Regions from separate parts of the Peribacillus sp. NPDC055009 genome, predicted to be linked through region 2. Evidence: riboswitches for the same ligand, from Rfam matches in the RefSeq annotation. Region 2 holds a riboswitch; the other holds the start of a gene.
What was found. Region 2 has a riboswitch for S-adenosylmethionine ahead of mtnK (S-methyl-5-thioribose kinase). Riboswitches for the same ligand answer to the same signal wherever they lie in the genome.
Positions count from the first base shown of each region.

Region 1: another riboswitch for S-adenosylmethionine. It lies ahead of ACWF5P_RS14605 (YezD family protein); the one in region 2 lies ahead of mtnK (S-methyl-5-thioribose kinase).

Region 1 covers NZ_JBSGVZ010000008.1:198,225-202,408, forward strand. The annotation lists gene cysC (adenylyl-sulfate kinase) at 1-348, opposite strand, end outside; gene sat (sulfate adenylyltransferase) at 391-1,539, opposite strand; gene ACWF5P_RS14600 (phosphoadenylyl-sulfate reductase) at 1,569-2,273, opposite strand; gene ACWF5P_RS14605 (YezD family protein) at 2,455-2,598, opposite strand; SAM riboswitch class I at 2,769-2,877, opposite strand; gene ssuE (NADPH-dependent FMN reductase) at 3,159-3,692, opposite strand; gene ACWF5P_RS14615 (TetR/AcrR family transcriptional regulator) at 3,883-4,184, opposite strand, start outside.
Region 2 covers NZ_JBSGVZ010000018.1:37,635-41,818, reverse strand. The annotation lists gene ACWF5P_RS21520 (LCP family protein) at 1-208, shown strand, start outside; gene mtnA (S-methyl-5-thioribose-1-phosphate isomerase) at 300-1,346, opposite strand; gene mtnK (S-methyl-5-thioribose kinase) at 1,361-2,563, opposite strand; SAM riboswitch class I at 2,642-2,795, opposite strand; gene ACWF5P_RS21505 (carbon-nitrogen family hydrolase) at 2,867-3,649, opposite strand; gene ACWF5P_RS21500 (aminotransferase class I/II-fold pyridoxal phosphate-dependent enzyme) at 3,749-4,184, shown strand, end outside.

The sequences.
Region 1 (4,184 bases), on a different contig from region 2:
AATCTGCCGATCTGCCCTGAAAGGTGATATGAAGGCGGTCAATACGAACTGCCCACTATCCACGAATAACTTGGAAACCTCACCGATTCGTCTAATATTCTCGGTTCGATCTTCTTCAGAAAAACCTAAATCTTTATTTAATCCGTGGCGGATATTATCACCATCCAAAACATAACTTCGAATATTCCGATTATATAACTCTTTAGCGACCGCGTTCGCAATCGTTGATTTTCCGGAGCCCGAGAGACCAGTGAACCAAAGAACTGTGCTTTCATGGCCGTTTTGCTTCCGGCGGAGCTCCTTGGTCAATGACGTTTCATGCCAAGTGACATTCGTACTTTTACTCATTAATAATCCCCCTCTTCATGTGGTCCTTCAATTTATGTCCGATCAGTTATAAACTTCATTCTTTTTTAGACCTTCGATCAATACCTCGATGACTTCTTTACGGCTAAAGGTAGCTGGAGGAATTTCTCCGTTACGCAGCATTTCCCTTACTTTCGTTCCAGACAGGATGACATGGTCTTCCTTGCCATGAGGACAAGTTTTAGCGGAAGCCATATTGCCACATTCTTTACAATAAAAACTATGTTCAAAGAATAATAGCGTGATCCCTAACTCATCTGCGTTGAAATTCCCAAAGATTTTTTGAGCATCATATGTGCCATAATAATCGCCCACACCCGCATGATCTCGTCCGACGATAAAATGGGTGCAACCATAATTTTTACGGACCATGGCATGGAAAATGGCTTCTCTAGGTCCTGCATAACGCATGGCAGCAGGGAAAACTGCAAGGGAGACGCGATCCTTAGGATAATATTTTTCAAGCAGCACTTTATAGCTTTCCATTCTTACATCTGCCGGAATGTCATCTGATTTAGTGGCACCTACGAGAGGATTTAAGAATAAGCCGTCGACAATCTCCAATGCTGTCTTTTGAATGTATTCATGTGCACGGTGAACAGGGTTCCTCGTTTGGAAGCCGACAACCGTTTCCCAGCCCTTTTCAGCAAAAGCTTTCCTTGTCTCGACCGGGTCCAAATAATTAGCTTGAAACTGCGGACGCTCTATTCTCTTGATCAACTTTATTTCCCCGCCGGCATATACATCACCGCGGTTATATAAATTTTTCACTCCTGGATGCTTCTCATCATCCGTTTGATAAACTAATGTCGCTTCCAATTGCTTATCTGGTGTGTATATATCGGAAACGGAGAGAACCCCGTATGTTTCACCTTCATGAGTCAACGTTACTTCTTCACCTATAGTAAGGGTTTCGGCAGTTTCTTCGGTCAAAGGCAGCGTAATCGGGATGCTCCATACATGACCGCTGCTAAGCCTCATATCCTTGACTACTGTCTCATAGTCACTTTTTGTAAAGAATCCTTTAATTGGACTGTAGGCACCAGTGCCTATCAATTCAAGATCACTTAAAGCAATTTCATCGATTTCGATCGACTTTGTTATTTTACTAATATCATAATTTGGTTCCCAAAGATCGATTAGTGTTCCTCCGTGCGGTAAACTGATTGTCATGCTAATTTCCCCCTATGGTTTCTATTTATTTAAGATAAATGCAATCCGCATTCCGTTTTTTGAGCTCCTTGCCAACGGCCAGAGCGTAAATCATCTGCATTGAAGGCTGGTGCTGTACATGTTTTACATCCAATGCTCGGATATCCATTATCATGCAGGATATTATATGGAAGTCCGTTTTTATGGGCATAGCGCCAAACATCTTTCCATGTCCAATGTATGAGTGGACATATTTTAACTGACTTGAACTTATTATCCTTATTGATATACTCGGTCGAAGCCCTTGTCTCGGATTGCTCCCTCCGCAGTCCCGAAAGCCATGCTGTTGCCGTTGAAAGCACATCGGTAAGCGGAATGATTTTACGGATGTTACAGCACTTATTTGAATCTCTAACCCATAATTCATCCCCAAATTCCGCTGCTTGTTCCTCAAGCGTCAAGGCAGGTTTCTTCATTTCTATCGAAAGCTTTGGATATCGCTTTTTCACTTGCTCGATCAATTGATAAGTTTCCTCAAAATGAACATCTGTATCAAGGAAAACTATTTTGGCAGAAGGATTGACCTTCGCCAATAAATCCGTAAGCACGATGCCTTCAATGCCAAAACTGCAAGCATAAATCAGTTCGTTTCCATAATGGTCATTCGCCCATTGCAGAACTTCCAAAGCACCTTTTGTCTCACTGTCTTCGGGAAATACAGGGAAATCCCCAGTGTTGAAATTTTCATAGTTTATTAATGCAGCCAACTTTGTAGCCCCCTCTAAAACTTGCTGTATCAGGTTAGAGTAACTGTTGATCAATACCCGTTGTAATATTCTCCAGTTTGTTTGACTCTAGAAAAAAAGAGACGAATCTAACCAATACTCTCTTTATATCAGTTAAACCCGCCTCTAGTTTTTCTAGTCAGCAGATACCTTATTTAATTCTTAATTTTTCATTTCTTTCCATTTGAATGATTTTACCATCCTGGACAATAAGTGTAATGGACCCATATTTCATAGAATTAAGCATTTCTTGAAGTCGTTCAAATATTTCTTCAAGCTGATTCTCTTTATCCAAGCCTGTTCCTCCTTTAAGAAAATCCGCGAATTTCTTATTTTCACCGCTGATCAAATGAATTTCTTAGATTTATATAATTCCAAACAACCTTACATTGTTATGGTTTGCCTACAACTTTCCAAAAAACAAAAATCTTTCCATGATGGAAAGATCCCAAGGTAAATATCTTTACCTTATCTTCCAAAATGATCAACATTTTGTTGGAGGTAGCACCTTGCATCGACCATGCAGGTTGCTGGACTTCAAAGGGCCAATTCCCTCCGTCGCTCTGGATAAGTTTTATTATTTTAAATATTAACATATATTTAATCCTTGTCAATGGAGTTTTCTTATAAAATAACTTGGTTTAATATTATGGATGAACTGTTATTTTTATACACACTATTCCGATTATGATTTTATGTTCATGTAAATATGAAAATAGACTCGTCTTTTTAGATAAAGCCTCCAAAAAAATGAGTCTATTTTCATTAACAAGCCTATAATTGGCGCCAGTCATCATCTGAAAAAATAATTTCTCGAATTCCAGTCCTTTTAAACGAAGGGATTACTCGAATTCATTAATTTCTTAACTGTATCGCTTCTACAAATTCTTGAACTTGACTCTGGACCCGATCAATTAAATTCAAATCATTTATCGGTTTTTCTGAATTCTGTTTATCTATTTCCTTATCAACAAAATAAATGCCCTGCAGCGGCTCGCCTTTTAATATTGAAATTAATGGTTTAAGTGCATAGTCAATCGCCAATAGATGCCTGTTACTTCCGCCAATCATGATTGGCAGTACTGGCTTACCCTTAAAAGCACCTTCTGGCAGCAAATCAATCAAGGCCTTCAATACACCTGTATAAGAAGCCTTATAAACCGGTGAACCAATAATGACACCTCTAGCTGCTTGAATTTTCTCTGAAAGCTTTAAGATATCTTCGCTATTATATTTGCCTTTGAATAAATCATCTGCTGAGAAATCCGTGATTGAGAAATAAGCTGTGGTAAATCCTTCGTTTTCGACTAATGATTGAATATGTTTTAGTGAAATGTCCGTTCTGGACGGAATAGCCGGACTTCCTGATAAAATTACGATATCGCTCATTTAATATACCCCTCCAATATTACATGATTGCCAGATAAAATCTTCGTAAAGCATTTCGTACAGTATGTATTTATCGTAATAGTCTGAAAAATATAAGTCAAATCTTACACTCTGGACATCTACTCTGAATGAAAAAAGAAACGGTCATATTTACGGCTTGATGCTCATGCCCTTAAATATGACCGTTTCATTATGTATGTTTTTGTTTGCCATGAATACCATATACCAAAAGTTGAGCAATGCTCTTAATTCGTTCAGAAGTAAAATATGGCTCCTTTTTCTGCTGGTGGATCTCATAATGTGTAGATAATGCCAATGTGAAAGAAATGATCCCTACATTAAATAGGATAATATCAGAGATATATTGTATCTCTCCACTATCTATTCTCTTCTGTATTTCAATATGCCTGGCATTCGGCTTGAAAATCTGATCTACATATTGCTTCGAAATATCTTGATCGAATTGTGTTTCCCTGAATAGTATCGAAAATT
Region 2 (4,184 bases):
CTCGTACTTGGATACGGATATTGGACTGAAAACAATAATGGAAATGGGGCCAAAAGCCGTCTTCCATACACCGGACACCGTCGAAACCTTAAGGGTTCCAGTGGAAGGAAGCTTTAAAGATGAAATATATCCCCAGTCCGGAGCCGTTTTGGAAATAGACTACACTAAAAATAAGAAGGCACTTCAAGAATTCTTTTCAAAAAAATAAAAATTGTATTATGGACCTCGCAAGAATAATCACAAAAACGAGAGGGATAAGTAACCCTTCTCGTTTTTTATCATCAATAAAGCAACCTGGATCATTTAACAAAAAGCGGAATGTTTTTAATGAAATCCGGGGTTATGATGCCATTTTCGGTAATGATGCTTGTAATTAGATGATTCGGTGTAACATCAAAGGCTGGATTGAAAGTCTTCACGTTTTCAGGAGCGATCCTAACACCTTGAATGAAGGTGATTTCCGCTTCATTCCTTTCTTCGATCGGGATGGAAGTGCCGGACTCGAGAGTGAGGTCGAATGTGGTTGATGGAGCGGCCACGTAAAAAGGGATACCAAAGTGCTTGGCTAATATCGCCAATCCCAATGTCCCGATTTTATTGGCTGTATCTCCATTAGCCGCAATTCTGTCGGCACCGACGATGATTCCATTTATTCCTTTCTGATGAATCGTATGGGCAGCCATATTATCAGAAATTAATGTGACATCAACCCCCGCTTGCATCAATTCCCAAGCAGTCAAACGCGCCCCTTGCAGGACAGGCCTGGTTTCACATGCATACACTTTTAGCGGAAAGTCCTTTTCTTTTGCCAGGTGGAAGGGAGCCAAGGCTGTGCCATACCGAGCCGTGGCAATTCCCCCAGCGTTGCAATGCGTTAGAATGGAATCTCCTCTAGTGAATAAGGATAAACCATGTTCCCCGATTTTCCTGCACATTTCTTCATCTTCAGCAAAGATGGCTTTAGCCTCCGATATAAGTGCTTCCTTGGCAGTTGAAATGCTTTGCGCATCTTCCAGAGTATTTTCCATCCTCCTTAACGCCCAAAAAAGGTTGACAGCGGTTGGCCGTGATGATGCGAGTTTTTCAATATGCCTTGATACATTTTTCTTGAATTCGGCTAATTCAGCGGTTGTTTCCTGTTTCGCACCAAGTGCAACACCAAATGCTGCCGTCAGTCCAATTGCTGGGGCACCGCGAACTTTTAATGTCAAAATGCTGTCATACACATCATCAACAGAATGAAGTTCAATGAATTCTGTTATGGAAGGAAGGGCTTGTTGATTTAATAATGTAATATGGGTATCAGCCCATTGTACCGAATAAGGTAATGGTGCATGTGTTGTCATGTGCAGGTCTCCTTTTAAATGGTTGAATAAGATGGCAGTGTACGTTGCTTCAAGGCTTCAATGACAGCTGAAACATCCAATTCTTCCCGTTTTTTAATTAAAAAAACACCAATTTCCAATGTAGCCGTTTTGGCAGCGATCCTTGTTTCTTTATCTTCATTGACATTTAAATCGGCAACGTGGGAAAGTCCGATGGTTCGCCGAATCAGTTCACAGCCGGCAAAGCCGAATGCATCTTTTTTGAATTTTGTCAGTAAATAAGGCAGATAACCTTTCACATGACGAAATGGGCTTTTATTTTGACCTTCCCATAATTCGGAATAAGTTTCTTCAAAGGCATTCCAAAATTCATTAAGGTGTGTGAAAATCTCTTCCTTTCCAACGCTATTACGTGTGACTGCCTGAAAGAGAAGGTTGGCAGTGTATTGACCAAGGTCAAAACCAACTGGACCATAAAAAGCGAATTCTGGATCGATAACCTTTGTTTCAGTTTCACTTGCAAATATACTTCCAGTATGTAAATCTCCATGAAGCAAGGCTTCCTGCTCGGTTTCAAAGCTTTGTTTCAGCTTAGCGACCTCAAGGATCACTTCTTTATCATTCCATATATTTTTGGCGGCATCAGTCAATTCCACCTCGAAATCTCCCGGGAGTTCCTCAAAAAATGGATCCGTGAAAATGAAGACCTCAGTGATTTTGCAGAGTTCGGGATTCGTGAAATGTCGGGCAACTTCCTTTTTGGCAGAGGGTTCTAAATGATAATCGGATGTATAAAATGCCGTTTTCGCAACATATTCACCAATATGCTGTGAAAGCAATGGATATGAATCGCCTTCAATCAATCCTGTTCTAACGATTTTCAAATGGGATAAATCCTCCATGACCGTGATGGCAAGCTTTTCATCAGAATAATAGACTTGCGGTACGAATTCTGGGCAATAACTTCTGAAATGAATCAGCGCATTCGCTTCAATGGCAGCCCTTTTCAATGTCAGCGGCCAGCCTTCGCCAAGTACCTTGGCATAAGGAACCGCTTGTTTAATGATAATTCCTTTATTTGTGACTGTGTCTGTAATATGAAAAACATAATTTAAGTTTCCATCGCCGATTTCTTTACATGTTAAACTTGCATCCGCATTGACCAACCCAAGTTTTTTTGCAAGGGTTATAGCTGTTTCGTTTGTCAATCTCTTAAAATTTGAATGGTTTTGAGTCATTCTTTTCCCCTCCGGATTCAAAATAAGAATAAAAAAGCCTCTTTCATATAGAAAGAGGCAGAAGTTTTGGCTTCGGACCTCTTATCTTCCAGAATATGAATTCTGGTGGAATTAGCACCGTGCTCTGTGGATTTTATAATCCGGCGGTGAATCCGCCCCATTTCACAATGGTATTACAGTCGGTTGCTGGGCTTCATAGGGCCTTTATCCCTCAGCCTGCTCTTGATAAGAGTAAATGTTTTCTGAAATTTTAATCTTCGGGAAAATAATATCAACTTTTTAAATAGTTTGTCAATGGGTAATTTAATAAAAATCAGGACGGCGATCTTCGAATACAGGTATTTTGTTACGTGCTTCCGTAACTTTATTGAAGTCCAAGGTGCCTGTCAGGAGTTCGTTTCCTTCTCCGGCTTCACTTATGATATTTCCCCAAGGATCAATAATCAGGGAATGACCGGCAAATATATTATTGACATCAGAGCCTGAGCGATTAACGGCTACTACATAGGCTTGGTTCTCGATGGCACGGCTAATCAATAAGGCTCTCCAGTGATCGAGTCTCGGCTTTGGCCATTCAGCCGTAACGAATAGAACTTCGGCGCCTTTAGCGGTATGGGCTCGCTGCCATTCAGGAAAACGGATGTCATAACAAATGAAACCAGCACATATTTTTTCATCAAGAGTAAATAAACCATCCTTTTCTCCTGGCTTCAGGAAATGATGTTCATCCATTAACTGAAATAAGTGAAGCTTATCATATTCTTTTATGAGATTTCCCTGTTTATCGATGATGATCATGGTGTTATAGATTCCCTTGCCCGTTTTTTTCGCAATGGAACCGCCTACGATGTGAATCTCGTGTTTCCTTGCCTGTGTTTTAAGAAATTCAATCGTTTTTTCCGCCTCTTGATCAGCAATCTCATTTAACCTGCTTAAGTCGTATCCGGTTGTCCAAAGCTCTGGTAAAATGACGATATCGGGTTCTGACCGTGCTGCTTTTTCCAACCATTGTTCCGCAACCTGAAAATTGATATCCGGTTGCCCGAATGCTATATCCATTTGAATACAAGCTATTTTCCACTTCATCGTTTAAAACCCCCACATGTAAAAAATGCTTTACAAGACTATGATAAACATATATCATTTGTGTCTAGAATTTCAAGAAATTTCAGAGAAGGTGTATAAATGGTGCAATTCGAAAAATCCAGACAGCTTCAGGACCTGCCCAAGCAGTTTTTTGCCTCACTAGTCGCAAAAGTCAATGCCATCACGGAGCAAGGACATGATGTCATTAATTTAGGCCAGGGAAACCCTGATCAGCCGACACCAGACCATATCGTGAAAAGCTTGCAGTCTGCCGCTGAAAAAACGATTAATCATAAATATTCGCCATTCCGGGGGCATCAATATTTAAAAGATGCTGCTGCCGTCTTTTATGAACGTGAATTCGGTGTCAAGCTGGATCCGAACAGTGAAGTGGCGATTCTCTTCGGGGGAAAGGCAGGTCTTGTCGAACTGCCGCAGTGTTTATTGAATCCGGGTGATACGATCCTTGTTCCGGATCCCGGCTATCCGGATTATCTTTCCGGTGTTGTTTTAGCCCAGGCAAAGACCGAATTCA